DNA from 2 places in the Nonomuraea sp. B1E8 genome. Region 1 is predicted to be linked to the other one. Evidence: riboswitches for the same ligand, from Rfam matches in the RefSeq annotation. Region 1 holds a riboswitch; the other holds the start of a gene.

Region 1 (15,190 bases):
TCGATCCGCACGTGCAGGCGCACCCGCGACTCGGCGTGCAGCGCCAGCGCCAGGGGCGCGGAGCGGGAGCCGGGGGCCAGCACGACGTCGGTCAGGCCGCAGCGCACCAGCTCGTCGACCAGCACCGTGGCCAGCGCGGTAGCGGGGTTCAACGTGACGCCTCCTGCATCCGGCTCAGCCACTGGGGAGAGTCGATTTCATATGCCGACAAATGCTGATAATTCACCGTCGGACGCCGTACGGCCAGCCGCCCGTCCACCGGCACCAGCGAGTCGTCCACGACGTCACCCGACAGCAGCGGCATCGTGCCCAGCCCGCACGCGTACGGCAGGGACGGCAGCGCCGCGGCCAGCGCCAGCCCCGCGGCCAGCCCCACCGACGTCTCGACGGCGCTGGAGACCACCGCGGGCAGCCCGCACGCCTCCACCACCCGCAACGCCGCGCGCACCCCGCCCAGCGGCTGCACCTTGACCACCGCGATGTCGGCCGCCTCCGCCGCCTTGACCCGCAGCGGGTCCTCCGCCCTGCGGATCGACTCGTCGGCCGCGATCGGCACGTCGCACGCCCGCCGCACCGCGGCCAGCTCATCGAGGGTGGCGCACGGCTGCTCGGCGTATTCCAGGCCGAACCGGTCGAGGCGCTTGAGCCGCTGCACGGCCTCGCCGACCTCCCACGCGCCGTTGACGTCGACCCGCAGCCGGCCGGACGGCCCGAGCGCGTCGCGCACGGCCTCCACCCTGGCCACGTCGTCATCGAACGTCTGGCCCCGCTCGGCCACCTTCACCTTCGCCGTGCCGCAGCCGGAGCGTCGCACCATGTCGTGGGCCCGCGCGGGATCGACGGCGGGCACGGTCGTGTTGACGGGCACGCTGTCGCGCACCGGCTCGGGCCAGCCCTCGAAGGCCGCCTCGCGGGCGCACGCCAGCCAGCGGGCACACTCACGCGGGCCGTATTCGGGGAACGGGGAGAACTCGCCCCAGCCGGCGGGACCCTGGAGCAGGACCCCTTCCCTGACGGTCTGCCCGCGAAAACGCGTGCGCATCGGGATGCGGAAGACATGAACCCCGTGGTGGTCACGGTGCTCGGGCGCCATGGGAGAACGCGTCACGACCCTCCCTGCACATCTGTCCGACCTGTCGCCACTAACCTTACGAGCATGTGGAGGAACCCGTCGCATCCGGACCGTCCGCTTCATGCCATTGTGCAGCCTCCAGGACCGGCCCTGTTCGCGGCGATCCGTGACGCGCTCGCGGGCGACGGCCCGGCCGTCCTCCCCCTGCCACCCGGCCACTCCGAGGCTGCGCTGGCGGCCCTGCGCCCCACCCACGTCAACGGAGCACTCCAGACCGGCGGCGAAGGCGTGCCGGGCGACGTGGCGGTCGTCATCGCCACCAGCGGCAGCACCGGCGCCCCCAAGGGGGTGCTGCTCTCGGCCACGGCCCTGCGCAGCTCGGCGGCGGCCTCCCTGCGCCGCGTCGAGGCCTCCAAGGGCGAGCGCTGGTTGTGCTGCCTGCCCGTCTCCCACGTCTCGGGGCTGCAGGTGCTCGTGCGCGCCCTGCTGTCCGAGAGCGAGCCGATCATCCACCCGTCGTTCGACCCGCACGCGGTCCTCGCCTCCGGCGCCGACCACGTCTCCCTGGTGCCCACCCAGCTGCACCGGCTCGTCGGGGTGGGCGCGGACCTGTCGGTCTTCCGCACGATCCTGCTCGGTGGCGCGGCGCCCCGGCCCGGGCTGCTGGAGCAGGCAAGGGATCTCGGGGCGCGGCTGGTGACGACGTACGGGATGAGCGAGACGTGCGGCGGCTGCGTGTACGACGGCCAGCCCTTTTACAATGTAGATCTCAAGGTCGGCGACGACGGCCTGATCAGGATCGCCGGCCCCGTGTTGTTCTCGGGCTACCGTTTCGGCGGGCCGGCCCCGCTGGAGGACGGCTGGTTCGTCACCTCCGACCTCGGCGAGCTGACCGGGGGCCGCCTGCGCGTGCTGGGCCGCGCCGACGACGTCATCAACACCGGCGGCGAGAAGGTCGTGGCCGGCGCCGTGACCGCCGTGTTGTGCACGCATCCCGAGGTGGCCGACGCCGCCGTGTTCGGCACGCCCGACCCCGAATGGGGTGAGCGGGTCACGGCCGTCGTCGTTCCCGCCAACCCCGACACACCTCCCACGCTTGCACAATTAACGGCATACTGCCGCGATAGGCTTCCCCCCTATGCCGCCCCGCGCGAGCTGCGCCTGGAACTCCGGCTGCCGCTGTTGCCGAACGGAAAGACCGACCTTGTGCGGTTGAGGGCAGGAACCTGATGACTTGCGGCTGCGTCAAACCGGAGAAAGGGAGGGAGCCTTCATGGACCAGACCCGCAAGATGTGGGCATCCGTCGCCGTCGTCGGCGTGATCGTGGTCGGAGGCGCCTCCATCGCGGCGGCCGCCTCGGCGGGCAAGCTCTCGCAGGTCGACGAGGAGACCAGGGCCGTGGTGGAGCAGGCGTCGCCGTCCGGCCGGCCAGAGACCTCCACGTCCGACCCCACCGGCGACCCCACCGGCGACCCCACCGGCGACCCCACCGGCGACGACGTCGTCGTCTCCCGCGAGGTCAACCCCGATCCCGGCCAGGTCATCGAATACTGGACCGGCGAGCGCATGGAGGACGCCGATCCCATGCCGATGCCCGAGGTCTCGATCGAGGTGGGCGACTAGCGAGCGAGCCGAGGGGTGGTCCGCCGAAAGAGGCGATCCGCCCCTTTTTCATGACATTCGTCCGCACGGGGAACAAATGGCGGCGATTGGCGTTATTGATACTGGTGCGCCGTGCGGACGACGAAGCCGCCCCACCACAACCTGCCTGATCGCTTCTACTCCGTACGGAGGAGGTGTCCTCATGCCCAGAACCGCCTTGGCGACCCCGCCCGTGTCTCTCGACCAGCTGCTCGAACGAGGGCGAGCCCAGGGTCACCTATCTCTGGCGGAGCTGCGGGACGCGTTCGGCAAAGCCGGGATCAGCCCCTCTGAGGGCCGCACGATATTGCGGGAGCTGTCAGAGGCCGGCGTGAGCCTGGCCGCCGAGAACGAGCCGTCTCTCAGCACGACCGCCACCCCCCAAAAGACCACCCAGAAGAAGGCAGCCACCCCCAAGAAGCCTTCGCGGGCCAAGACTACCGGCCGCAAGGCAGCCGAGGCAAAAACCGTTTCCCAAGCGGACGTGAAGGCCGTCATCCCTCCGGAGCCCAAGCCGGAGCACGAGGAGGACCTGCCGGAGGAGATCGAGCTGAGCGCCGGGGACGACGGCGACTCCGCCGACCTCGACGACACCCAGTCGGTCATGGGCGACTCGGTGCACACCTATCTGAAGTCGATCGGCCGCCGCACGCTGCTCACCGCCGCGCAGGAGGTCGAGCTGGCCAGGCGGATCGAGGCCGGCCTGTACGCCGAGTACAAGCTCGAGACCCAGCCCGACCTGCCGCCCGCCGCTCGGGAGGACCTGCGCATGGTCGTCGAGGACGGCAAGCAGGCCAAGGACCACATGCTGGAGGCCAACCTGCGCCTGGTCGTGTCGGTGGCCAAGAAGTACACCGACCGCGGCATGTCGCTGCTCGACGTGGTCCAGGAAGGCAACCTGGGGCTCATCAGGGCGGTGGAGAAGTTCGACTACACCAAGGGCTTCAAGTTCTCGACGTACGCCATGTGGTGGATCAGGCAGGCCATCCAGCGCGGCTTCGCCGACTCGGCGCGGACGATCCGGCTGCCGGTGCACGTGCTGGAGATGTTGTCCAAGCTGTCGCGCATCGAGCGTGACATGCACCAGCGCCTGGGACGCGAGCCCACCCCCGAGGAACTGGCGGTCGAGCTGGACAAGACCCCGGACCAGATCGAGGAACTGCTGCGCACCAGCCGCCAGCCGATCTCGCTGAACGCGACGATCGGCGAGGACGGCGAGACCACGATCGGCGACCTCATCGAGGACGTCGACTCCCCCGAGGCGTCGGAGATCGTCGACCGCCAGCTGCTGGGCGACCAGCTGCGCGGCGTGCTCGACAACCTCTCACCGCGCGAGTCGAAGATCATGGCACTGCGCTTCGGCCTGGTGGACGGCAAGCCGCACACGCTGGACGAGATCGGCAGGCACCTGGGGCTGACCCGGGAGCGGATCCGCCAGCTGGAGAAGGAGTCGCTGTCCAAGCTGCGCCACCCGAGCAACACCCGCCCGCTGCTCGACTGGGCCAGCTGACAAGGGAGCCCCGGCACACCCGTGCCGGGGCTCTCGATTCCTGGACGCCTGGTGACCGGCGCTCAGACGGTGGCGGGCACCGGGCGCGGCACCCGCGGGATGCCCCACATGCGGTTGTCCTCGCGCAGCGTGCGCAGGCGCTCGACCTCGGCCGTCCACATGGCCCCCGCGGGGGTCGCCTTGGCCTTGCGGCGCGCGATCCGGTCGTCGTAGGCCTTCACCCCGAACGTGGCCCGCTGCCCCGCCTCTGCGGCCCGCAGCGCGTCGGTCAGCGCCCGGTCGAGGGCCCGGCCCGCGGCCAGCAGCTCGATCTCGTCGGCCGCCGAGGCCTGCAGCTCGCGCAGCGTCCGCTCGGCCTCACGGGCCTTCTCGAGCAGCTCGGGGAAGCTCCTGGAGATCTCCTGGTCCGCGTGGAAGCGAACCTCGGCCTCCCGGCTCACCCGCGGACGGAAAAACGCCATCGACTCGGCCCTTTCACGCTGTGGTCATTCGTTCCGACGCTTAGCGTACGCCGTCCCGCGACACGTGCGGAAATCGGCCCGGAACGAGCGCCTTTACATAGTAAGATGATCTCCATGCCCGCCAAGCGACCACCCGTCCCCCTCTCCCGCGAGCGCATCATCGAGGCCGCGCTCCACATCGCCGACGGTCAGGGCCTGCGCCGGCTCACCATGCGCCGCCTGGGCGACGCCCTGCAGGTGGAGGCGATGGCCATCTACCACCACCTGCCCCGGGGCAAGGAAGCGCTGATGGACGCGCTGGCCGAGCACGTCACCGCCATCCACGTCGAGCAGCGCTCCACCTGGCAGGAGACGGCCAGGGCCTGGTGCCGGGCGAGCCGGGAGGCGCTGCGCGAGCATCCCGGCGTGCTGGCCCTGGCCCTCACCAAGCCGCCCAAAGGCGCGACGGCGGTCGCCGTCAAGGAGCAGACCGAGCAGCTCGCCGACGCGGGCCTCCCGGACGCCGCCGAGGCCGTGCGCACGCTGCGGGCCTTCGTCTTCGGCAGCGTCGCCGTCGAGGTGCAGCAGTCAGGCTGGGCCGACCCGGACGTCGACGAATGGGTCAGACGGGATGAAAGAGCAGATATCGACTTCGAGCGCGGGCTCGACGCTCTTCTCAAGGGATTGCAAACGTGATGCGCGTGTCGCGCTTGGCCGGTTATCCTGCATAAGGCACGCTGTGTCGAAGGTCACACGCACCAGGGATCCTCCTGTAACAGCCCGAACGGGCTATGTCGAAACGCGTGACACGGTCGCACACTTGCCAGGACAACAACCCGAGCCGGCTCCCGCCCCTCCAGAACGGGAGCATCCCACGAGATATCGGAGGCACGCCGATGTGCCCGCACGACCCGGCCTGTCCGGATGCCGAGGCGCCTGACCGCGAGGCGGCACGCACCCTCGCCTGCCACCCCGAGCAGGGGTGGAGCCTGCTCTGCAACGGCGTCGTCCTGTTCGAGGACACCGGCGAGCTGCTGCCCAGCGGCACCGTCATCGCACCTCATCGGCCCGATCCGCTGGTGGGCGCGGCCTGATCCACACGCGGGCGGCGCCGCCGGCCGGTGCTGCCCTGCCGTGGCGGCCCGCCATAGCGGATGATCCACTCCGCCACGACCTCGCCCACCCGGGCGGGGTCCTTTTTCAGATCATGGCCCTCTCCCGGCAGCACCACCAGGCGCGCGGCATCCGCGGCGTCCGGCACTCCGAAGGGGTCACGATCGCCGTTCACGACCAGCACGTCCACCCCGGCGCCGCGTAGCTCCCCGGCCCGGGAGCGGTCCGGCTTCCCCGGCGGGTGCAGCGGAAAGGCCAGCGCCACCACCGCCGCCGCGCCGACCGCCTTCGCCGTACGGCACGCCACCCGAGCCCCGTTGCTCCGCCCGCCCTGCACGACGGGCAGCCCCGGCAAACGCGCACGCAGCTCGGACAGCACGATCTCCCACGCCTCGTCCTGCCTCGCCGGCGAGCCGGGCGCCCGCGCCCCCGCCATCCTGAACGCCTGCGTCACCCGCGCCACGCTGGCACCCACGCCCATGGCGGCGTCGCGCACGGCCAGCAGATCGGGAGCGTCCACTCCCCCGGCCGAACCGTGGGTCAGGACCAGCAGCAGCCGCGCCCCCGGCACCTCGTCGATCTCCACGAGCGCGGGCCCGCGCGGGGTCGTCACCTCCATGCAAGCACCGTACCTGGGGAGGATGACACGCTAGCCCTCAGGTCGGATGACGACACCACTTCCGGGATGGATGATGACCTTATGCCGGACCAGCGTCCCATCAGGGAAGACCTTCAGGCCACACTCGACGCCCGCCGCGATCTCGGGCCCGACTACGAGGCGGCGCTCGTCGACTCGTTCACCGAGCGCCTCGAGGCCACCATCGCCGCCCGGGTGCGGGCCGAACTCGACCGCTACGGGCCCCCGCCGCACAAGAAGTCCACGCCGGGCGCGGCGATGATCCCGGTCGCGCTGGGCTCGATGGTCCTGGGCATCCCGCTGACGGGCATCGGGGTGGCCAACGCCGGGCTGGTGGGGCTGATCATCACGTGGCTGGCCATCGTCGTCATCAACGTGGCCGCCGCTGCGGCCATCATGCGCCGCGGCTGACCACCGCTAGGCGGAGGGGACGGGAGCACCTCCGCCATTCCGCGGGCATGCCCGGGAGGAGCGCCTCGGTGGCATGGGTCAGGGCGTCACGCGCACCGGCCCCGGGCGTCAGGTGTCGCGCTCGCTGCGGACCTCGCGGCGTCAGGTGTCGCGCTGGTAGCGGAGCCTGACCTCCGCGGCCAGCGTCTCGTCGGCGTGCTCCAGCCCGTACGACCAGACCCGCCCCGCGTCGTCGTCGCGCCCGCGCAGGGGCAGGGTGCGGGCGAGCAGCTCGATGGCCAGCGCGCTCGTCTGCGCGTCCGCGCCTCCCTCCACGGTCTCCGCGAACTCCGCGCAGGCCAGCTCCAGGTGCGCGATGCCGAGCCGGACCCGCAGCCCCGGCGTCTCCTCCTCGGGCACGGCCTCCAGGGCGTCCAGGAGGAGCTCAGCCGCCGCCCCGGGCTCTCCGTGCTCCATCAGCAGGTCGGCCAGCTCCTGCGCGGCGCGCGCGGCGACCTCGCCGTCGCCGGCCGCCATCGCGGCCCGCAGCTCCCGCTCCGCCTCCTCCAGGTCCAGCGCCCGCACGGCCAGCCGGGCCAGCGCGAGGTGGGCCAACGGGACGTACGCGGCCGCCCCGACCCCCAGCACGGCCTGCCAGGCGGCCCTGGCCTGCTCGGCCCGCCCTTCCCGCTCGAACCCCTGGGCCAGGTGGCAGGCGGCCTGCGAAGCGTATTCGGGGTGCCCTGTCGCCAGGGCGGTCCTGGCGGCGGCCCTGGCGGCCTCGACGTCGCCGCGCTCCTCCAGCACCACGGCCAGCCCGACGGCGGCCTGAGCCCTGTCGGGCTCGTCGGGGTCGGCGGCGAGCTCGCCGAGAATGGCGGCGGCGCCGTCGAGGTCGCCGCGTTCGGCCAGACGCCGGGCGGTGTCGAGAGGCGGGGTCTCCAGCTCTGAGGACGTCAAGAGAGCTCCTTCTGGCGACGGTCGCCCTGAGCCTAACGACTTCCGGCGATCATGTCTGCCCGGTTGCCGCCGAAGGTCTGACCCTCCCGGTGTCTAGTCCTCGTACGCCTCCAGCGGGGGGCACGAGCAGACCAGGTTGCGGTCGCCGTAGGCCTGGTCGATGCGGCGCACCGGCACCCAGTATTTGCCGTCGCGCAGCGACGGCAGCGGGTAGGCGGCCTCGGTCCGCGTGTACGGGTGGTGCCACTCGTCGGCGCTGACCGACTCCGCGGTGTGCGGCGCGTTGCGCAGGGGGTTGTCGGTCTTGTCGTAGTCGCCGGACGCCACCTTGGCGATCTCGCCCCTGATGGCGATCATCGCGTCGGCGAACCGGTCGAGCTCGCCGAGGTCCTCGCTCTCTGTCGGCTCGATCATGAGGGTCCCGGCGACGGGGAACGACATGGTGGGCGCGTGGAAGCCGTAGTCGATGAGGCGCTTGGCCACGTCGTCCACGGTGACGCCGGTCTCCTTGGTGATCTGGCGCAGGTCGATGATGCACTCGTGGGCCACCAGCCCGCCGCGTCCGGTGTAGAGCACCGGGAAGTGGGGTGCCAGCCGCTTGGCGAGGTAGTTGGCCGACAGGATGGCCTGCTCGGTGGCCGCCGTGAGGCCGTCGGAGCCCATCATCCGGATGTACGCCCACGAGATCGGCAGGATCCCGGCCGACCCGTAGGGTGCCGCGGAGACGGGCCCCACCGGCGAGCCGTCACGCAGCGGGTGACCGGGCAGGTAGGGGGCCAGGTGGCCGCGGACCGCGACGGGGCCGACGCCGGGGCCGCCGCCGCCGTGCGGGATGCAGAACGTCTTGTGCAGGTTGAGGTGGGACACGTCGGCCCCGAACTCGCCGGGCCTGGCCAGCCCGACCAGCGCGTTGAGGTTGGCGCCGTCGACGTAGACCTGGCCGCCTGCCTGGTGCACCTTGGCGCAGATCTCGGTGATGGTCTCCTCGTAGACGCCGTGCGTCGACGGGTAGGTCACCATGATCGCGGCGAGCGCGTCGCGGTGCTTGGCGATCTTGGCGTCGAGGTCGGCCAGGTCGACGTTCCCCTCGGAGTCGCAGGCCACGACCACGACCCGCATGCCGGCCATGACGGCGCTGGCGGCGTTGGTGCCGTGGGCCGAGGAGGGGATGAGGCAGACGTCGCGCCCGCTGTCACCGCCCGCGTGGTGGTAGGCGCGGATGGCCAGCAGCCCGGCGAACTCGCCCTGGGAGCCGGCGTTGGGCTGGATGGAGACGGCGTCGTAGCCGGTCACCTCGGCCAGCCAGCGCTCCAGCGTGCCGATCAGCTCAAGGTAGCCCTCGGCCTGGGCGGCGGGCGCGTAAGGATGGACGGCGGCGAACTCCGGCCAGGTGATCGGCTCCATCTCGGTGGTCGCGTTGAGCTTCATCGTGCAGGAGCCCAGCGGGATCATGGAGCGGTCGAGCGCGATGTCCTTGTCCTGCAGCCGGCGCAGGTAGCGCAGCATCGCGGTCTCGGAGCGGTGGTCGTGGAAGACCGGGTGGGTCAGGTAGGCGGACTCGCGCAGCAGCGAGGCGGGCAGCGCGTCGGCGGCGCCCTCGGCGTCGGTGCAGGGGGCCGTGACGTCGAACGCGGCCTGCACCGTGGCCAGCTCGGCGGCCCCGGTCTTCTCGTCGCAGGCGATCGAGACGTGGTCGGCGTCCACCTGCCAGAGGTTTACGCCCCGCTCGGCGGCGGCGGCGACCACGGCGGACGCCCGCCCGGGCACGCGCACGAGCACGGTGTCGAAGAACTCGGCGTGCACGACCTCCACGCCCGCCCGGCGCAGCCCTTCGGCCAGGGCGGCGGCGTGGCGGTGCACCCGGTGGGCGATGCGGCGCAGGCCCTCCGGGCCGTGGTAGACGGCGTACATGCTCGCGATGACGGCGAGCAGGACCTGCGCGGTGCAGATGTTGCTGGTGGCCTTCTCGCGGCGGATGTGCTGCTCGCGGGTCTGCAGGGCCAGGCGGTAGGCGGGGTCGCCGTCGGCGTCGACGGAGACGCCGACCAGGCGGCCGGGCAGTTGCCGCTGCAGGCCCTCGCGTACGGACATGTAGGCGGCGTGCGGCCCGCCGAACCCGAAGGGCACCCCGAACCGCTGCGAGGAGCCCACGGCGATGTCGGCGCCCAGCTCGCCGGGGGCGGCCACGAGCGTCAGCGCCAGCAGGTCCGCGGCGGCCACGACGAGGGCGCCCGCCTCGTGCGCGGCGGCGGACACGGCGCGGAAGTCGCGCAGCCGGCCGGACGCGCCGGGGTACTGCACGAGCACGCCGAAGCACTCGGGCAGCTCGCCGTCGAGGGAGTGTTCCACGAGCGTGATGCCGAGCGGCTCGGCCCTGGTGGCGAGGACGGCCTTGGTCTGGGGCAGCGCGTCGGCGTCGACGACGAACACGGCGCTCTTGGACGTGCCCGCCCTGCGGGCCAGCGTCATGGCCTCGGCCGCGGCGGTCGCCTCGTCGAGGAGCGAGGCGCCCGACACCGGCAGGCCTGTGAGGTCGGAGACGACGGTCTGGAAGTTGAGCAGCGCCTCGAGGCGGCCCTGCGAGATCTCCGGCTGGTAGGGGGTGTAGGCGGTGTACCAGCCCGGGTTCTCCAGCAGGTTGCGGCGGATGACGGCGGGCGTGACGGTGTCGTGGTAGCCCAGCCCGATCATCGAGGTCAGCACCTGGTTGCGATCGGCCAGGGCGCGCAGCTCGGCGATGGCCTCGGCCTCGGCGGCGGGGGCGGGCAGCGTGAGCCGGTCCTTGGCCCTGATGGACTCGGGGACGGCGACCGCCACCAGGTCCGCCACGGACTCGAAGCCCACGGCTTCGAGCATGCGCTGCTGTTCGGGCTCGGAGGGGCCGATGTGCCGGGACGAGAACGGCGGGGCGGACAGATCGGTCATGGAGATGCCTCCCGAGGCTGTGGAGACCGGCGCCAGGGCGCGGGCGTGTGCCGGATCTCCCCCTCTGTCAGCGCGGCCCGGACAAGCACGGGGCCGCGACCTGAGAGCTTCACCCCCGGTGGGGCTTGCACCGTCGGTGAGGCGCGCCTGGCGGGTGCGCCTGCTTTCCAGAGTTGCCTCGCCCGAGCGGTACGGGATGCCTGAGAGATTCCGGGGAGGGTTGCTCCTTCGGCGCCCCGGAGCCCAGGGGCCCGGGGACTCTCCCGCACGGGGTCGTCGGCCTTGCTGCCCTCAGGTTACTACGCCCGATTCGTACGGCTGCCAGGAGCCGTGCTCACCCCGTGCGGCGGGCGCGGCGGCGGCGGGCGAGTTCGTCAGCGGGATGGTCGGCCGGGACGGTGTCCTCGACCGCCGCGCGTTCCCCCGGCAGCTCCGCGAGGGAGCCCTCGACCTCGCGCCAGACCCGGCCGAGCGCGATGCCGAACACGCCCTGGCCGCCCTGGAGCAGGTCGATCACCTCGTCGGCCGAGGTGCACTCGTAGACGCTGACGCCGTCGCTCATGAGCGTGATCTGCGCGAGGTCGGCGACCCCGCGGTCACGCAGATGTTGCACGGCCGTGCGGATCTGCTGCAACGACACCCCGGTGTCGAGGAGCCGCTTGACGACCTTGAGGACCAGGATGTCGCGGAAGCTGTAGAGACGCTGGGAGCCGGAGCCCTGCGCGGCTCTTATCGTGGGCTCGACGAGGCCCGTGCGCGCCCAGTAGTCGAGCTGCCGATAGGTGATGCCGGCCGCCGAGCATGCCGTCGGCCCGCGGTATCCGATGTCGCCCGGCAGCGCCGCGGGCTGTTCGTCGAAGAGCAGACCCTGCTCCCCGGCACGCTGCCGCGCGCTTTCGCGCCGCACCGGATCTTCCTGGCCGGCCGTCTTTCCCTCGCCGCTGCTGACCGCCACGCGGACCTCCGGCTTTCTCTCATCCCGTGGCCTGATCTGGGGGTACGTGAAGCGCGGCCACGGGTTTCACTTGCACCGTAGGACCGCGACCATGCTCAGTCAACGATCCGGCTCGGCGCGTCGTGAAGCGTAAATGCACTGAAATACCTACCCCGCCCGGCCGAAGTCCTCGGGAGTGATCGTGTCAAGAAACTCCCTGAACTTCTCCACCTCGTCTTCCTGGTCGTCCGGGATGATCACCCCGGCCTCCTGGACGACCTCTTCGCTGGCGAAGATGCGCGCCCCGGTGCGCAGGGCCAGCGCGATCGAGTCGGACGGCCGCGCGCTCACCTCCACGCCGTTGGAGAACACCAGGTCGGCGAAGAAGATGCCGTCACGCAGGGCGACGATGTTGACCGCCCGCAGGCCTACGCCCAGCGCGCTCAGCACGTCACGGAAGAGGTCGTGGGTGAGCGGCCGCGGCGGAGGCTCCTCTGCCTGGGCCAGGGCGATGGCCGTGGCTTCCGTCATGCCAATCCATATAGGAAGGAACCGCTCCCCGTGTGCCTCCTTCAGCAAGACGATCGGCTGATTTGTGGGCATTTCAACCCGAACGCCCACAACCTCCATCTGCAACACGGGCTGCTCCGTATTCCTGACCGGTGACCCGGCACAGCTATTTGGTCGTTGCTTCTGCTGACTGGCTTCTGCATTTCAACGTAACACCCGGCAGGCCTGGAATGTGCCCCCGCCTCCCAGCTCACCGCGCTCTCAGCGCCCCAGCACGGACCGGACGCCCGTGCGCACAAGGGATGCGTGCAGGTCGAGAAGGAGTGCGGAAAGCTCCCTGGCCACCTCGTCGGCCTCGCCGATGGCGCCGGGGGCGCGCCGCTTGAGTATCGGTGCGACGGTCTGCTCGACCAGGCCGCACTCGCGCTCGGCCGCCGCCTTGACCGCGCGCAGGTGCCGGGCGCGCAGGCCGAAGCGGGCCAGGGCGCCGACGGAGCGCGCCACCGCGAGCGCCTCCTCGTCGTAGCGGCGGGCCACCGGGGCGAGCAGGCCGTAATCCTCCAGCTCGGCAAGGGTCTCCTCGTCGATGCTCGCGGCCTCGATCAGCTCGGCCCGGCTGAGCCTGATCTCCTGCTTGTCGTTGTCCTGGAGGGCGCGCGGGCGGCCGAGGCCCTCCGCCATCTTGTCCTTGATCACCCGCAGCGGCAGGTAGTGGTCGCGCTGCTCGGTGAGGATGAAGCGCAGCTGCTCCACGTGCAGGTGGGTGAACTTGCGGTAGCCGGACGGGCTGCGCTCGGGCTCGATCAGCCCCTCCCCCTCCAGGAAACGGATCTTGGAGATGGTGACATCGGGGAACTCGCCCTGCAGGAGCGCGAGCACCTCCCCGATGCTCATGTGCGAGCGTGCCGCCTGCGACGTCATGCGCGCTCCTCCCCTTGCCGCATGGTCACGCACGAGACGGCGTCCGCCGGTCGCCCGCTTCGCCCCCTCATGCCCCGGAGTTGCCCCGCATCAGGAAGACGAGGCGGAACTTGCCGATCTGCACCTCGTCGCCGGAGTGCAGGGGAACCTCCTCGATCCGCTCCCTGTTGACGTAGGTGCCGTTGAGGCTGCCCACGTCGCGCACGGAGAACTGGCCGCCGCGGTGGCGGTAGAACTCGACGTGGCGGCGGGAGACGGTGATGTCGTCGAGGAAGATGTCACTCTCCGGATGGCGCCCGGTCGTGGTCAGGTCCTTGTCGAGCCGGAAGCGGCTGCCCTGGTTGGGCCCCCTGGTCACCGTGAGCAGTGCCGCGCCGGGCGGCAGCTGCTCGACCAGCGCCCGCTCGGCCAGGAGCATGTCGCCTGTCTCAGCCTCATACGCCTCGATTCCCGCCACCGAGATCGTCGATGTGGTGTCCCCGGAGACCTCGAGTCTGGTCAGCGGTGACCCACAGCGGGAACAGAAACGGGCATCCTCGGGGTTGGCGTGCCCGCACTGCGTGCAGTAGACGCTCGGCATCGATCGGCTCGGCCTCCTACCGCGAAGACGCGGCGACGGTGCTCTGGAGCGCGCCTCGCTTCGCTTTTTCAAGTTTGCGAATGCCGCAACTTACGCTGATCAGCGGCAAAGGTCAAGACGGGGGCGCTGGACTGTGGTCAGGACGCAGACAAAGTTACCGCCGCCCCCGCCCTGCGGTCCATGCCGCCGCGCGTTTCTACATTACGATCTTGCGGGACCGTCCGCGCACATACCGGCTCGGCCATTCTTGCGCCTGCCCGGCCGCGGGGTCACGTGGCGGCCTGTTCCACGATGCGGGCCCAGCGTTCGAGCAGCGCCTGCGCGCCGTCCACGTCGGAGGCCTCGGCCCACAGGTCGGTGACCGGCTCGGCTGCGGCCGGCAACACCAGCACCCAGCTGCCGTCGTCGCGGGCCACCCGCACCCCGTCGGTGGTGTCGATGCGGCGGCCCTCCGGCTCGGCCTCGGCCGACTCGATGACCGAGCGCATCACGGCGCCCTTGGCCGCCCACGGCGTCGGCACCGTCCGCCTGAGCAGCTTCACCTCGGGGATCCTCGCGTCGATCTGGCTGAGCGACAGCCGGGTGCGGGCGACCAGGCCGAGCAGGCGCAGGAATGCGGCCAGCCCGTCGATCGCGGGGCTGAACTCCGGCACCACGAAGCCGCCGCGCCCGTCGGCCGCGAAGATCATGTCCGGGCCGGCGGCCGCGGAGGTGAGGGCGTCGAGCGCGGTGGACGTCCACTGCACCTGTACGCCGTGGAAGCGGCACACCTGCTCGGCGACCCTGGTCGTGGTGACGGGCAGGGCCACCCGGCCGCTCCTGCGTTCGGCGGCCACGAGGTCGAGCACGACGAGCAGCGCGCGTTCCTCGCTGATGAGCTGGCCCATCTCGTCGACCAGGGCGATGCGCTCGCCGACCGGGTCGAACCTGACCCCGAAGGCGGCCCGCGAAGAGCTGACCAGCTCCGACAGGCGTTGCAGGTCACGCCGCCGCCCGGCGAGCGTCTCGGTGGGCGAGACGTCGTCGAGGCGGGCGTTGACGGTGAGCACCTCGACGCCGACCCGGCCGAGCAGCGTGGGCAGCACCAGCGAGGAGGTGCCTCCCGCGCAGTCGACGACGACCTTCATGTCCTTGACCCCGGTCACGCCGGCGTGACGCAGCAGGTCGTGGGTGTAGTCCTCGACGGCCCTGGCCGGGTAGGCGAGCTCCGCGATCTCCCCGGGGAAGGCGCGGCGGAACTCCTGGCGGGAGAAGACCCGCTCCAGCTTGCGCTGGGCGGCCGGGGGCAGGTCGGCGCCGCGGTCGTCCATGATGACGATGTCCACGCTCTGCGGGTCGCCCGGCGTGGTGCGCAGCGCGATCCCGCCCGCCGCCGAGCCCCTGGCGGTGTGGAAGCGGGCCACCGGCAGCGGGGCCGCCTCCAGATCGAGCACGTTGATCGCGCCGGCGGTCAGCGCGCCGATGACGGCCCGCTTGAGCGCCCTGGCGGCCAGTGAGCAGTCGCGCGAGGTGACGACGTGCTCGCCCTTCCTGAGGGTGGTGGCGTACGCGCTGGC
Region 2 (15,190 bases), on a different contig from region 1:
CTTGAACAGCACGCCGATCGCGCCGGCCGTGAGCAGGAAGCGGACCACGCCGTCCTCGTCCGCGTGGGGCACGAAGCGGGTGTAGTACGTCAGGACCGCCGGAATGATGCCGGCGGCCCCGTTGGTGGGGGCGGTGACGATGCGGCCGCCGGCGGCGTTCTCCTCGTTGACCGCCAGCGCGAACAACGTCACCCAGTCCATGGCCTGCAGCGGGTCCTTCTCGGCCGGCTCGGACTGCAGGCGGCGGTGCAGCTGGTTGGCGCGGCGCCTGACCTTGAGCCCGCCGGGCAGGACGCCCTCCTTCGAGATGCCCCGGCGCACGCACTCCGACATCACCTGCCAGAGGTGCAGCAGCTCCGCGCGGACCTCCTCCTCGGTGCGCCCGAACGCCTTCTCGTTCTCCAGCATGAGCGCGGACATCGACAGACCGGTGTTCGTGCAGTGCTTGAGCAGCTCTTCCCCGGTGGTGAAGGGGTAGGGCAGGACGGTGTCGTCCGGCTTGATGCGGTCGGCGCCGGTGGCCTTCTCGTCCACGACGAAGCCGCCGCCGACCGAGAAGTAGACCTTCTCCCTGAGCCGCTCACCCGCCGCGTCGTAGGCGGTGAAGCGCATGCCGTTCGGGTGCTCGGGCAGCGAGATCTTGCGCTCGAAGACGAGGTCCTGGCCGACGACGAAGGGGATCTCGTGCGTGCCGTACAGCCGGACGCCGCCCGACTCGCGCATCTCGGCCAGGCGCCCTTCGATGGTGTCCACGTCGACCAGTTCGGGCTTCTCGCCGGACAGGCCCAGCAGGACCGCCTTGTCGCTGCCGTGGCCCTTTCCGGTCAGGCCGAGCGAGCCGTACAGGATGGCCTCCACCCGGGCCACGCGCGGCAGCAGGCCGTCCTCGTGCAGGCCGCGGGCGAACTTGTGGGCCGCGGCCATCGGGCCTCCCGTGTGGGAGCTCGACGGCCCGATGCCGATCTTGAAGAGATCGAAGACGCTGATCGCCATTGATGACGCGCCCTTCATGAGTGCCGGGGCCCGGACGCGGGCCCCGGCGTCAGCCGATGAGACCCGGCAGGGTCAGGACTCGCCCGAGGTGAGCGCGGCGTACTCCTCGGCGGAGAGCAGGTCCTCCGGGTCGCCCTCCATGCGCACCCGGAACATCCAGCCCTCGCCGTACGGGTCGCTGTTGGCCAGGCTCGGGTCGTCCACGATGGCCTGGTTGACCTCGACGATCTCGCCGCCGACGGGCGTGTAGATCTCGCTGACCGACTTGGTCGACTCGACCTCGCCGACGGAGTCGCCCGGCTCGGTGATCGAACCGATCTCGGGGAGCTGCACGAAGACGACGTCACCAAGGGCGTCGGCGGCGTAGGCCGTGATGCCGACGGTCACGGTGAGGCCGTCCTCGACCCCGGAAACCCACTCGTGTTCCTTGGTGTAGCTCAGGTCGTCAGGGATGTTGCTCACTTGTTCCTCCTGTAAAAGGGCAGCTCGACCAGGTCCATGGGTTCATGGCTGCCCCGGATGTCCACAGCCAGGCCTGAGTCGGCGCCGGTGTCCACGTAGGCCAGCGCGATGGGCTTGCCCAGGGTCTGGGAGGGCGCACCGCTGGTGACCTCGCCGACGACGGCGCCGTCCTTGGTGACCGGGTAGCCGTGGCGCGGCACCCGGCGGCCCCGGGCGACCAGACCGACGAGACGGCGCCGCGGCGGATCGTCCTTGACCGCCTCGAGCGCCGACCTGCCGACGAAGTCGCCCGGCTTGTCGAATTTCACCACCCTGCCCAGCCCCGCGTCGAACGGGGTCAGCTCGGCGCTCAGCTCGTTGCCGTACAGGGGCATGCCGGCTTCGAGTCTGAGCGTGTCGCGGCTGGACAGTCCGGCGGGCTTGAGCCCGTACGGCTCGCCCGCGGCCACGAGCGCGTGCCAGAGCGGCACCGCGTCCTGGACGGCCACGAACAGCTCGAACCCGTCCTCGCCGGTGTAGCCGGTGCGCGCGATGAGCGCCTGCCGCCCGTCGACCAGCCCTGGCAGGCCCGCGTAGTACTTGAGCCCGGCCAGGTCGGCGTCGGTGAGCGTGGCGAGGATCTCCTGGGAGCGGGGTCCCTGGACGGCGATCAGCGCGTACTGCTGCGAACGGTCGTCGACCACGGCGTCGTACGCCTTGGAGCGGCTCTCCAGCTCGCCGGCGACCTTCTCGTAGTTCGAGGCGTTCGCGACGACCATGAACTCCTCGTCCCCGAGCCGGTAGACGATGAGGTCGTCCAGCACCCCGCCCCGCTCGTTGACGATCATGGTGTATCTCGCTCGTCCGGGCGCCACGGCCGACATGTTGCCGACCAGCGCGTAGTCCAGCGCGGCGGCGGTCTGCGGCCCGGTCACGAAGATCTCGCCCATGTGCGAGAGGTCGAACAGCCCGGCGGCCTCGCGGACGGCCCTGTGCTCCGCGGACTCGCTCCCGTACCGGAGTGGCATGAGCCAGCCCGCGAAGTCGGTCAGCGTCGCGCCGAGGCTTTCGTGCACGTCTCGTAGCGGAGTAGGTCGGGACATTTATCGCACCTCAGGACAGGATTGGATGCCAGCATCCTCCCCCTCTGTCATCGATGCCTGAGAGCTTCGCCCGAGTTTTGCCGGACTTTCACCTTCGGCGAGGCCCTGCGGGCCTGCTTTCCAGAGGTCACCTTCCGAGGAGACGTGCTCCTGGTCAGCCGTGCGGTCCTTTGCCTTGAGAGGTTCGCGGGGAGGGCTTGCTCCTTCAGGGACCCTGACCGGCTGTCAGGGTGCTCTCCCGCACGGTTTGCTGGTGTGTCCCGCCAGCCTAGTAGTGATTTGGGGGTCTTGTCGCGTTCGCTCGTCAGCAGGCGGCCACCAGGGCCTCGAAGAGGGCGTGGTCCTCGGCCGCCTCCGGATGCCACTGCGCCGCAACGGTGAACGGTCCCGAGTCCAGCTCCACCCCTTCGACGGTGCCGTCGGCGGCGGTCGCGGTCACGGTGAGGCCGGGGGCGAGCCGGTCGACGGCCTGGTGGTGATAGTGCGGCACCGTCACGGGCGCCGTGCCCAGCGCCTTGGCCAGCCGGGTGCCGGGGACGGGGGTGATGGGCAGGTGACCGAAACGTCCGGGCGCGGGGGAGTGGCCCGTGTGGCCGACCACGTCGGGCAGGTGCTGGTGGAGGGTGCCGCCGAGGGCCACGTTGAGCACCTGGAGGCCCCGGCAGATGCCGAGGAAGGGTAGTCCGGCGTCGAGGGCTGCGGCCAGCACGGCGAACTCGGCCTGGTCACGAAATTTGCGGATATAGCCGGTACGCTCCTCCGGCGTCTCGCCGTACCTCGCCGGATCGATGTCGCCGCCCCCGGCCAGGACGAGCCCGTCGAGGCGGCTCACCACCTGCGCGGCGTCCCCCGCGGGCGGCAGCACGACCGGCTGGCCGCCGGCCCGGACGACCTGCTCGACGTACATGTACGGCAGGAGCGCGACCGGCATGTCCTGCCAGACCGTGAACGTCGCCGGCTCCACGTAACACGTGACCCCGATGACGGGACGTCGCACGATGACCTCCTAGAGCGGCGTGACGTAGGCGCCGGAGATGCCGCCGTCCACCAGGAACTCGCTGCCCGTGATGAACGACGCGTCGTCGCTGGCCAGGAACGCGACCGCCGCCGCGATCTCCGACGCCTCGGCGAAGCGCCCGACCGGGACGTGCACCAGACGCCGCTGCGCCCGCTCGGGGTCTTTCGCGAACAACTCCCGCAGCAGCGGCGTGTTCACCGGCCCTGGGCACAGCGCGTTCACCCGGATGCCCTCGCGGGCGAACTGCACGCCCAGCTCGCGCGACATCGCCAGCACCCCGCCCTTGGACGCCGTGTAGGAGATCTGCGAGGTCGCCGAGCCCATGACGGCCACGAACGACGCGGTGTTGATGATCGAGCCCTTGCCCTGGCGCCGCATGTACGGGATGGCGTGCTTGCAGCACAGGTAGACGCTGGTCAGGTTCACGTCCTGGACGCGGCGCCACGCGTCGATGCCGGTCTCCAGGATCGAGTCGTCGTCGGGCGGCGAGATGCCGGCGTTGTTGAAGGCGATGTCCACGCTGCCGTAGGTGTCGAACGCCGTACGGAACATCCGGGCGACGTCGTCCTCGTCGGCCACGTCGACGCGCGCGAACAGGCCGCCGACCTCGTTCGCGGCCTTGACGCCCGCCTCCTCGTCGAGGTCGGCGCAGACCACCCTGGCGCCCTCTTCGGCGAACCTGCGCGCGGTGGCCAGCCCGATGCCGCCGCCCGCGCCGGTGATCACAGCCACCCGATCCTGCAGTCTCTTCACGTGCTGCCTCACTCCCAGGAGATGAAGACGTTCTTGGTCTCCGTGAACGCCGCCAGGGCGTCGGGGCCGAGCTCCCGGCCCAGCCCTGACTGCTTGAACCCGCCGAACGGGGTCCAGTAGCGGACCGACGCGTTGGAGTTCACCGACAGGGCGCCCGCCTCGACCGCTCTGGACACGCGGAGCGCGCGCCCGACGTCGCGGGTCCAGATGGAGCCGCTCAGCCCGTAGGGGGTGTCGTTGGCGATGCGTACGGCGTCCGCCTCGTCCTCGAAGGGCGCCACCGACACGACCGGCCCGAAGATCTCTTCGGTGAACGCACGGTCGGTGACGTCCGGGGTGAGCACGGTCGGCGGGAACCAGTAGCCCTTGCCGCCGGGGCACGACCCCTGGAGGTAGGGGGCGCCGTCCTGGACGAAGCCGCGCACGCGGTCGAGGTGCTCGGCGCTGATCAGCGGGCCCATCTCGGTGCTCTCGTCGCGGGGGTCGCCGACGACGACGCCGCGTACGGCCTCGGAGAGGCGCTCCATGAAGGCGTCGTACACGCTTGCCTGGACGAGCAGCCGGGACCTGGCGCAGCAGTCCTGTCCGGCGTTGTCGAAGACCGCGTAGGGGGCCGCTTGTGCCGCTCTGTCGAGATCGGCGTCCGCAAAGATGATATTTGCGGACTTGCCGCCTAGCTCCAGCGTGACCCGCTTGACCTGGGCCGCCGCCTTGGCCGCGATCTCCTTGCCCACCTCGGTCGAACCGGTGAACACGATCTTGGCCACGTCGGGGTGCTCCACCAGCCGGGCGCCCGCGACCTCCCCCGCCCCGGGCAACACCTGGAGCACTCCCTCGGGCAGGCCCGCCGCCAGGGCCAGCTCGGCCAGCCTCAGCGCGGTCAGCGGAGTCCACTCGGCCGGCTTGACGATCACCGTGTTGCCGGCCGCCAGCGCCGGGGCCACCCCCCACGACATGATCAGCATGGGGAAGTTCCACGGCACGATGACGCCCACCACGCCCAGCGGCTCCTGGAAGGTCACATCCACGCCGCCGGGCACCGGGATCTGCTTGCCGTGGTCGCGCTCGGGCGCCCCGGCGTAGAAGTGCAGCACGTCGCGTACGGCGCCCGCCTCCCAGCGGGCGTTGCCGATCGGGTGCCCGGCGTTGGCCAGCTCCAGCCGCGCCAGCTCCTCGCCGTGCTCGCCCACCAGGTCGGCGAACCTCCTCAGCAGCCGCGCCCGGTCACCGGGCGCCACCTGCCGCCAGGCGGCGTACGCCTTCCTGGCCCGCTCCACCGCCCGGTCGATCTCGGCCGCGTCGGCGAGTTCGACGTCGGCGATGACGTCCTCCGTCGCCGGATTGACGATCTTCATCGGTCACCCGTCACATTCGCTCGAAACCACGGAACATCTCCCAGTCCGTCACCGCCGCGTCGAACGCCGCCAGCTCCACGCGCGCGTTGTTCGCGTAGTGCTCGACGACGTCCTCGCCGAACGCCTCGCGCGCCAGCTTCGACCCCTCGAACAGGGGGAGCGCGTCGCGCAGCGTGTGCGGCACGGTCTCCGCGCCCGAGTCGTAGGCGTTGCCCTCGAACGCGTCCTCCAGCGGCAGCTCGTTGTCGATGCCGTGCAGCCCGGCCGCCACCAGCCCCGCCACCGCCAGGTACGGGTTGACGTCGCCGCCCGGCACGCGGTTCTCGATCCGCAGCGACGGCCCGTGGCCGACGAGCCTGAGCGCGCAGGTGCGGTTGTCGACACCCCACTTGATCGCCGTGGGGGCGAAGCTGCCCGGCGTGTAACGCTTGTAGGAGTTGATGTTGGGGGCGTACAGCAGGGTGAGCTCGCGCAGGCAGGCCTGCTGCCCGGCGATGAAGCGGGCGCCGAGCTGCGAGAGCCCGTACGGCCCCGGCCCGGCCATGACGGGGTCGCCGTCGAGGCTCCTGAGCGAGATGTGGATGTGGCAGGAGTTGCCCTCGCGCTGGTTCGGCTTGGCCATGAAGGTGATCGACTTGCCCTCCTGGGCGGCGATCTCCTTGGCGCCGTTCTTGTAGATGGCGTGGTTGTCGCAGGTCTTCAGCGCCTCGGCGTAGCGGAAGGCGATCTCGTGCTGGCCCAGGTTGCACTCGCCCTTCGCGGACTCGACGTAGAGCCCGGCGCCCTCCATGTCCCGCCTGATCCGCCTGAGCAGGGGCTCGATGCGGGCGGTCCCCAGCAGCGAGTAGTCGACGTTGTAGAGGTTGGCGGGCGACATGTCGCGGTAGCCGCGCTGCCACGCCTGCTCGTAGGTGTCGTCGTAGACGCAGAACTCCAACTCGGTGCCGACGTACGCGGCCAGCCCGCGCTCCGCGAGGCGGGCCAGCTGCCTGCGCAGGATCTGGCGCGGCGAGGGCGGCACGTCGCCGCCGTCCTCCCACGTCAGGTCGGCCATCAGCAGGGCGGTGCCCTCCTGCCACGGCACCCGGCGCAACGTCGTCAGGTCGGGTCTCATCACGAAGTCGCCGTATCCGCGCTCCCAGGACGACATCGCGTAGCCGGAGACGGTGTTCATGTCCACGTCGACCGCGAGCAGGTAGTTGCACCCCTCGGAGCCGTGGTGCAGCACCTCGTCGAGGAAATAGCGTGCGGACAGCCTCTTGCCCTGCAACCTGCCCTGCATGTCGGCGATCGCGAGCAGCACGGTGTCGATCCGCCCGGACGCCACCTCGTCGCGCAGCTCGCTGACGGAAAGGTATCCGGTGCTCGCTCCCTCGCTCACGCTACGCCGCTCCGATCTGCGCTGACACGCGTCCCCGTTGATTGGGCTAGTCTTAGACCATTGATGTGTATGGCGGGATCCCTTGTCAAGACCTGAGGACACGTTGGACGAGTCGGCGCGTTTGATGACGGTGCTGCGCCCGGTCCGGGCCGGCAACGCCTTCGAGGAGACCGTGGAACGCCTGCTCCAGGCCATCAAGCTCGGCCTGGTCGCGCCGGGCGACAAGCTTCCCCCCGAGCGCGAGCTGGCCGTCAGGCTCGGCATCAGCAGGGTGACGCTGCGCGAGGCCATCCGGGCGCTGTCCGACGCGGGCTACCTCGACGTGCGCAGAGGCCGGTACGGCGGCGCGTTCGTCACGTACGCGCCGCCCCAGCCGGACGCCGGCCACCTGCGCGAGGCCGTCGAGGAGATGGGCATGGCCGACCTGTCGGACGCCCTCACCTTCCGCCTGGCGGTCGAGTGCGGGGCGGCCCAGGTGCTGGCGATGTCCCGGCCGGCGGAGGAGCAGCGGGCGCTGCTCGTACGCCGGCTCGCCGACGTGAACGAGGCCGGCCTCGACGACTACCGCCGGCTCGACACCGCCTTCCACCTGTCGATCGCCGAGCTGACGGGCTCACCCCTGCTCGCCACGACCTGCGCGGACGCGCGCTCGCGGGTCAGCGACCTGCTCAACGCCATCCCCATGCTCCAGGTCAACCTCGACCACGCCGCCGTGCAGCACCAGGCCATCGTCGACGCCATCCTGGCGGGCGACCCCGACGCGGCCCGGCAGGCGGTGGCCGAGCACCTGGAGGGCACGGCGGCCCTTCTGCGCGCGTTTCTGGCCTGAGAGTCGCCGCCGGTTGCGCGCCATCAGGGCCCATGGGCTCGTAGCATCAGTTGCAGCATCATGGGGAACTGGTTTCAGCACACCATCGTCGCCACGGGACGGCTGCCGCTGTTCTGTTACTTCGTGGCGCTCATCGTCGCCTTCATCGCCACGCGCATCAACGTCCGCCTGATCAGGGCGAAGATCGGCTGGTTCCGCAACGTGAGCGTGGGCGAGATGCACATCCACCACGTCGTGTTCGGCGTCGTGCTGATGATGGCCGGCGGGGTCGCCGGCCTCATCGTCCCGCCCGCGTCGCAGGTGGGCACGGCGGCCGCGGCGTGCGTGTTCGGCATCGGATCGGCGCTGGTGCTGGACGAGTTCGCACTGATCCTGCACCTGCACGACGTCTACTGGGAGGAGGAGGGGCGCACCTCGGTGGACGCCGTCTTCATCGCGGTCGCCGTCACCGGCCTGCTCCTCATGGGGTTGCGCCCGCTCACCTGGGACTACGGCACCCTGGTCAACCCCGCCGTGCTCATCATCGCCAACCTGGCCCTGGCCGTCGTCACCCTGCTCAAGGGCAAGATCTGGACCGGGATGGCGGGGCTGTTCATCCCGCCCATGCTGCTGGTGGGCGCGTTCCGCCTGGCGCGGCCCGGCTCGCCCTGGGCCCACTGGTTCTTCACCGGCAAGTCACCGCGCAAGATGGCCAAGGCGATCCACCGGGAGGAACGCTGGCGGCGGCCGGTGATCAAGGCCAAGATCGCCTTCCAGGAGTTCCTCTCAGGGCGGCACGATCTGCCGTCCACGCGGCGCGGGCGGTTGAGGCCGTAGAACGCCCGCGAGGTCGCGAAAATCCGATGTCCCACCCCGGTCGTCTCCTCCTCGCGGCGAAGCTGTCAACTGAAGTTGACATACTAAGGTCGTCAATTTAAGTTGACGCTGGCGGATCGGTGCCGATCGAAGGCTCCCGTTCGTTGGAGCAAAGTCGAGAAATGTCGTGAAGGGGGTTGCGGTGATCAAGGAGTTGCTCGCCTACGTACGCCCGCACAGGAAGGTCCTGTTCCTGGGCGGCCTGCTGGGCCTGATCGGCTCGGTGGCGGGTCTGGCGATGCCGTTGCTGGCCAAGTACGTCGTCGACGCGTTCGGCCAGAACACGTCGATGGCCGGGCCGCTGTTAGGGCTCACCGCCGCGGTGCTGGTGGGCGCGGTCGTGTCGGCCGGTGGCAGTTACCTGATGGAGCGCACGGGCGAGGGCATCGTGCTCGGCGCCAGGCGCGGGCTCGTGGACCGGATGTTGCGCCTCAAGGTCGCCGACGTCGACCGGCTCAAGCCCGGTGACCTGATGTCGCGGGTGACCAGCGACACGACGCTGCTGCGCGCCGTGCTGACCAACGGCATCGTCGAGTCGGTGAGCGCGGCGTTCATGCTGGTCGGGGCCATCGTCATGATGGCGGCCATGGACGGCGTGCTGCTGCTGATCACGCTGCTCGTGGTGGTGGTGATCGGCGGGCTGGTCGCGTTGATCATGCCGAGGATCCAGCGGGCCCAGACGCACGCCCAGGAGGCCGTGGGCGAGATGGGGGCCGTGCTGGACCGGGCGCTGCAGGCGTACAGGACGGTGAAGGCGAGCGGCGCGGAGGAGCGGGAGATCGCCGAGGTGGGCGAGGCGGCGGTGCGCGCCCGTGACAGGGGCCTGCAGGTCGCCGGGTGGACGTCGCTCGCGGGCGTGGCGACGTGGATGGCGGTGCAGATCGCGTTCCTGTGCGTGCTGGGCGTCGGCGGGTCGAGGGTGGCCTCCGGCACGCTCGAGGTGTCGTCGCTGATCGCGTTCCTGCTCTACCTGTTCTACCTCGTGCCGCCGATCGGGCAGCTGGTCCAGGGCGGTGTGCAGCTCCAGCAGGGGCTGGCCGCGCTCAAGCGGATCAAGGAGATCGAGGAGCTGCCGGCGGAACCGGCCGAGCCGGTCCGCGTCGCCCAGGGCAGCGTGGAGCCGGTCGGGGTGACGTTCGAGGACGTGGTGTTCCGGTACGGCGACGACCGGCCGATCGTGCACGACGGGGTCACCTTCGAGGTGCCGCCCGGCGGCCTGACCGCGCTGGTGGGGCCGTCGGGGGCGGGGAAGTCGACGGTGTTCGCCCTGCTCGAACGCTTCTACGACCACCAGGGCGGCACGATCAGGATCGGCGGCCGCGACATCCGCGACTGGCCGCTGGGCGAGCTGCGGGGCGCACTGGGCTACGTCGAGCAGGACGCCCCCGTGCTGGCCGGCACGTTGCGGGAGAACCTGCTCTTCGCCGCCAGGGACGCCACGGACGAGGAACTGCGCCGCGCGATCGCCCGCACCCGGCTCGACGACCTGGTGGCCAGGCTGCCCGAAGGGCTGGAGACGGCGGTCGGGCACCGCGGGGTGCTGCTGTCCGGCGGCGAGCGGCAGCGCGTCGCCATCGCCAGGGCGCTGCTGCGCAAGCCCAGGCTGCTGCTGCTCGACGAGGCCACCTCGCAGCTCGACGCGGTCAACGAGCTGCGGCTGCGCGAGGTCATCGCCGAGGTGGCCGCGGAGACCACGGTGCTCGTCATCGCGCACCGCCTGTCCACCGTGACCAACGCCGACCGGATCGTGGTCATGGAGGGCGGAGGGGTGCGCGCGGTCGGCACGCACGACGAGCTGGTCGGCCTGGACGACCTCTATCGCGAGCTGGCGGCCACCCAGTTCCTGGTGAGCTAGCCGATGTAGTCTGCGGGTGACATTGATGAATGCTCTCATTCAGGAGGGTCACCATGAGCCGCAGCGTGCGCGCGCCGCGAGGCACGACGATCACCGCCAAGGGGTGGCCGCAGGAGGCGGCGCTCCGCATGCTCCAGAACAACCTGGACCCGGAGGTCGCCGAGCACCCCGAGCAGCTGGTCGTCTACGGCGGCTCGGGCCGCGCCGCACGTGACTGGCCGTCGTTCGACGCGCTGGTCAGGACGCTGACGACGCTCGAGGGCGACGAGACGCTGCTGGTGCAGTCGGGGCGCCCCGTGGGCGTGTTCCGCACCCACGAGTGGGCGCCCCGGGTGCTCATCGCCAACTCCAACCTGGTGCCCGACTGGGCGAACTGGGAGGAGTTCCGGCGGCTGGAGGCGGCCGGGCTCACCATGTACGGGCAGATGACCGCCGGCTCGTGGATCTACATCGGCACGCAGGGCATCCTGCAGGGCACGTACGAGACGTTCGCGGCGGTCGCCGACAGGCGCTTCGGCGGGTCGCTGGCCGGGACGATCACGCTGACGGCCGGGCTCGGCGGGATGGGCGGCGCCCAGCCGCTGGCCGTCACCATGAACGGCGGCGTGGTCATCTGCGTCGACTGCGACCCGCGCTCGGTCACCCGCCGCATCGAGCACCGCTACCTCGACGTGGCCGCGGAGTCGCTGGACGAGGCGCTGCGGCTGGCCTGCGAGGCGCGCGACGCCCGCAGGCCGCTGTCGATCGGGGTGGTGGCCAACGCCGCGGAGGCGGTGCCCGACCTGCTGGCGCGCGGCGCGGAGATCGACATCGTCACCGACCAGACCTCGGCCCACGACCCGCTGATGTACCTCCCGGAGGGGGTGGCCTTCGAGGACATGGCGGCCGAGCGCGACAAGGACCCGGCCGGGTTCACCGAGCGGGCGCGGGCCTCGATGGCCCGGCACGTGAGCGCCATGGTGGGCTTCAAGGACGCCGGCGCGGAGGTGTTCGACTACGGCAACTCCATCCGCGGCGAGGCCCGGCTGGCCGGTTACGAGCGGGCGTTCGACTTCCCCGGGTTCGTGCCGGCGTACATCAGGCCGCTGTTCTGCGCGGGCAAGGGCCCGTTCCGGTGGGCGGCGCTGAGCGGCGACCCGGCGGACATCGCCGCCACCGACCGGGCGATCCTGGAACTCTTCCCGGAGAACGAGGCGCTCGCCAGGTGGATCAAAAAGGCCGGCGAGCAGGTGCACTTCCAGGGCCTGCCCGCGCGCATCTGCTGGCTGGGCTACGGCGAGCGCAACCTGGCGGGCGAGCGGTTCAACGACATGGTGGCGTCCGGCGAGCTCAAGGCGCCCGTCGTGATCGGGCGCGACCACCTCGACAGCGGGTCGGTGGCCTCCCCCTACCGCGAGACGGAGTCCATGGCCGACGGGTCCGACGCGATCGCGGACTGGCCGCTGCTCAACGCCATGCTCAACACCGCCTCGGGGGCCGCCTGGGTGTCCATCCACCACGGCGGCGGGGTCGGCATCGGGCGCTCCATCCACGCCGGCCAGGTCACGGTGGCCGACGGCACCGCGCTGGCGGCGGAGAAGCTCGACCGCGTGCTGACCAACGACCCGGGCACCGGGGTCATGCGGCACGTGGACGCGGGTTACGAGGAGGCCGCGCGGGTGGCCGCCGACCGCGGTGTCCGCGTCCCGATGCGGGAGTCCTGAGCCCTCCGTGACCAGGGTGAGGGATGAGAACGCGGGGCGGGCGGCGTTGGAGGTGACGTGGCGGACGGATATCACGGTGGGCTGAGCGTGCTGCTGGACGGCCGGCGGTTGTCGCCCGTGCAGCGCAGGATCGCCCACTATCTCAGTGAGCACCTCGACGAGGCGATCTTCCTGTCCAGCGTCGAGCTGGCCGAGCGGGCCGGGGTGAGCCAGCCCTCGGTGACGAGGTTCGCCATGGTGCTGGGGTTCGCCGGATATCCCGAACTGCGGCAGGCGCTGCGGCCGCTCGTGCTGGGCGGCGGGCCGCAGGCGCCGCAGGAGAGCCTGCTGCGCGGCGCCGTCGACGCCGAGATCCGCAACCTCGCGCTCGTCAGGGAGCGGCTGCCGGCCTTCCCCCTCAAGGAGCTGGGGGAGCAGCTGGCCGCCACCGAGCCGCTGCCCGTGGTGGGACTGCGGGTCTCCTGCGGGCTGGCCACCACCTTCGCCTACTACGCCCGCCGCATCCACCCCGACGTGCGGCTGCTCACGCACGGCGGGTCTGAGCTGGCCGACGGGCTGCACGCGGCCCGCCGGGCGGGAGCCGAGTGGGTGGTGGCCGTGGTGCTGCCGAGATATCCGGTCGAAGTCGTGCAGGCGCTGGAGTACGCGGGCAAGCTCGGGCTCCGGGTCGCCGCCATCACCGACAGACCAGACTTCCCCGCGGAGATCGTGCTGGACGCCCCCGTCGGCGACCGCCTCGTGTTCGACTCCCACGCGGCGCCGCTCGCCCTGGCCATGGCCCTGGTGGAGGCCATGGCCGACGCGGCGCCGCTGCGCACCCGGGCGCGCCTGGAGGAGTACGAACGGATGACCGACGAGACCGGCACGTTCCTAACCGGCGATCCTGCGTAGCGAGCGCATCGACCAGATCGTCGTGAGCACCGCCAGCACGATGAACAGCCCGAACGCCACCGGGATCGACGGGTCGGACAGCCGCCCGGCGAACAACGCCCGCCCGGCCTCGACCGCGTGATAGAGCGGGTTGATCGGGGCCAGCGCCTTCATCCAGTCGGGCGCGAACGAGATCGGCACGAACAACCCGGCCAGCAGCATGATCGGCAACATGAACAGGTTGAGTGTCTGCGACATGCCGTTCTCGTCGCGCACGGTCAGCGCCAGCCCCTGCGACAATCCCGAGGCGAACAACCCGGTGGCCGCCATGAGCAGCAGCACCAGCACCAGCTCGACGACCCCGATGCGCACGCCCATCGCGGTCGCCACGACCAGCACGAGGATCGCCTGGCACACCAGCACGACCATGTCCTTGGCCACCCGCCCGAGCACGATGGCCGGCCGCCACGCGGGGCTGACGGCGTAGCGCTCGAGCGAGCCGTTGCGCAGCTCGGCGATCAGGCCGAACCCGGAGAACAACGAACCGAACACCGCGATCATCATCATCGACGCCGGGGTGAACATGCGCAGCGCGTCGACGGTGGTGCCGCCCGGCGTCATGGTCTTCAGCAGCGGCGCGAACATCAGCAGATAGAGCACCGGCTGCATGATGCCGAACAGCGGCCATACGGGATTGCTGAACGACTTCTTCAACTCGTAGCCGGTGAACAGGACGGTGTGGCGGATCATGAGTCGGCTCCAGCGTCACGAAGGGTGCGGCCGGTCTTGGCCAGGAAGACGTCGTCGAGGGTGGACCTGTCGAGCGCGATCGAGCTCAGCCCGACCCCCTGCTCCTCCAGCGCCCGCAGCAGCGCGGGCAGCGTGTGCTCGCCGTCGTCGACGTAGACGCGCAGCACGTCCTCGTCGACGCGGGTCTCGCGGGCCAGCGGCCCGAGCGTCTCGGCGGCCCTGCCGAGGTCGTCCGCCCTGAGCGTGATCACGTCGCCGGACACCTGCCGCTTGAGGTCGCCGGGGGTGCCCTCGGCCACGACCTCGCCGTGGTCGACGATCATCAGCCGGTCGCACAGGGCGTCGGCCTCGTCGAGGTAGTGGGTGCTGAGCAGCACGCTCGTGCCCGCCTCGCGCAACTGCCTGATGCGCTCCCACAGGTTGGCGCGGTTCTGCGGGTCGAGGCCGGTGGTGGGCTCGTCGAGGAAGAGCAGCGGCGGGCTGTGCACCAGCCCGATCGCGATGGCCACGCGCCGCTTCTGGCCGCCGGAGAGCGTACGGCCAGGGCGGTCGGCCATCTCGGTCAGGTCGAAGCGATCCAGTACCTCGGCCGTGGCCCGCTTCGGATCGGCCACGTCGTGGATCCTGGCGGCCATCATGATCTGGGCCCTGGCGCTCGTGGTGTCCTCCACCCCGCCGGCCTGGCTCACGTAGCCGAGGTTGCGGCGGACGGCGGCGGGCTCCTTGAGCAGATCGTGGCCGGCGATGACGGCCGTGCCCGCGTCGGGGGCGATCAACGTGGAGAGCATGCGGATCGTGGTGGTCTTTCCGGCGCCGTTGGGGCCGAGCACGCCGAAGATCTCGCCCTTCTTCACCTCCAAGCCGACACCGCGTACGGCCTCGACGGTCTGTGTGCCTTTCCTGCTCCTGGTGGTGAACGTCTTGCGCAGGCCGTCTGCCTGAATGATCATGGGGGGTTCCCGCTCCTTCCAGGGCAACTCGTCCGCCTCGACCCGCCCGATCGCCTGCCGGCCCCGGTCAGGGCCGGGTTCGCGACATGGTTGTGGCCGGACGGAGTTTCTCGCCCGCGTGCCGGGGGCGCCGTGGCGCTTTCCCGGGCACCGGAAACGTTTCGATCGAGAGCTGACGCATCTTGCCATACAAGGCGCCCAGAATCTCCCCTTTTTCGCGGCGAAACCATGGCTGCGGGCGGGCCGACGGTCCGGCGCGCCCCGGTCAATAAGCTGAGCTCATGAGTGAACGACCGACGGCGCTGGTCACCGGCGCCTCCCGGGGCGTCGGCGC

Evidence for each region. A riboswitch is a leader RNA that binds a small molecule or an ion and turns the genes downstream of it on or off. The one in region 1 is predicted to bind glycine.
Region 2: linked by a shared signal. The riboswitch ahead of gcvT (glycine cleavage system aminomethyltransferase GcvT) and the one ahead of gcvP (aminomethyl-transferring glycine dehydrogenase) in region 1 are both predicted to bind glycine.

What each region holds. Positions count from the first base shown of each region.
Region 1 covers NZ_JBDPLS010000004.1:601,606-616,795, reverse strand. The annotation lists gene menD (2-succinyl-5-enolpyruvyl-6-hydroxy-3-cyclohexene-1-carboxylic-acid synthase) at 1-152, opposite strand, end outside; gene ABGA98_RS17740 (o-succinylbenzoate synthase) at 149-1,093, opposite strand; gene ABGA98_RS17735 (AMP-binding protein) at 1,202-2,302, shown strand; gene ABGA98_RS17730 (hypothetical protein) at 2,346-2,696, shown strand; gene ABGA98_RS17725 (RNA polymerase sigma factor) at 2,878-4,224, shown strand; gene ABGA98_RS17720 (hypothetical protein) at 4,287-4,685, opposite strand; gene ABGA98_RS17715 (TetR/AcrR family transcriptional regulator C-terminal domain-containing protein) at 4,800-5,360, shown strand; gene ABGA98_RS17710 (DUF5999 family protein) at 5,561-5,758, shown strand; gene ABGA98_RS17705 (alpha/beta family hydrolase) at 5,725-6,396, opposite strand; gene ABGA98_RS17700 (hypothetical protein) at 6,478-6,825, shown strand; gene ABGA98_RS17695 (tetratricopeptide repeat protein) at 6,967-7,764, opposite strand; gene gcvP (aminomethyl-transferring glycine dehydrogenase) at 7,858-10,689, opposite strand; glycine riboswitch at 10,867-10,965, opposite strand; gene ABGA98_RS17685 (MerR family transcriptional regulator) at 11,024-11,644, opposite strand; gene ABGA98_RS17680 (bifunctional nuclease family protein) at 11,792-12,262, opposite strand; gene ABGA98_RS17675 (MerR family transcriptional regulator) at 12,395-13,054, opposite strand; gene ABGA98_RS17670 (FHA domain-containing protein) at 13,122-13,634, opposite strand; gene ABGA98_RS17665 (mannose-1-phosphate guanyltransferase) at 13,904-15,190, opposite strand, start outside.
Region 2 covers NZ_JBDPLS010000010.1:214,639-229,828, forward strand. The annotation lists gene ABGA98_RS30470 (L-serine ammonia-lyase) at 1-993, opposite strand, end outside; gene gcvH (glycine cleavage system protein GcvH) at 1,066-1,455, opposite strand; gene gcvT (glycine cleavage system aminomethyltransferase GcvT) at 1,452-2,537, opposite strand; glycine riboswitch at 2,572-2,671, opposite strand; glycine riboswitch at 2,691-2,788, opposite strand; gene ABGA98_RS30485 (gamma-glutamyl-gamma-aminobutyrate hydrolase family protein) at 2,842-3,534, opposite strand; gene ABGA98_RS30490 (3-oxoacyl-ACP reductase) at 3,544-4,308, opposite strand; gene ABGA98_RS30495 (aldehyde dehydrogenase family protein) at 4,317-5,663, opposite strand; gene ABGA98_RS30500 (glutamine synthetase family protein) at 5,674-7,044, opposite strand; gene ABGA98_RS30505 (FCD domain-containing protein) at 7,169-7,873, shown strand; gene ABGA98_RS30510 (hypothetical protein) at 7,934-8,689, shown strand; gene ABGA98_RS30515 (ABC transporter ATP-binding protein) at 8,871-10,583, shown strand; gene hutU (urocanate hydratase) at 10,637-12,286, shown strand; gene ABGA98_RS30525 (MurR/RpiR family transcriptional regulator) at 12,344-13,177, shown strand; gene ABGA98_RS30530 (ABC transporter permease) at 13,157-13,906, opposite strand; gene ABGA98_RS30535 (ATP-binding cassette domain-containing protein) at 13,903-14,856, opposite strand; gene ABGA98_RS30540 (SDR family oxidoreductase) at 15,138-15,190, shown strand, end outside.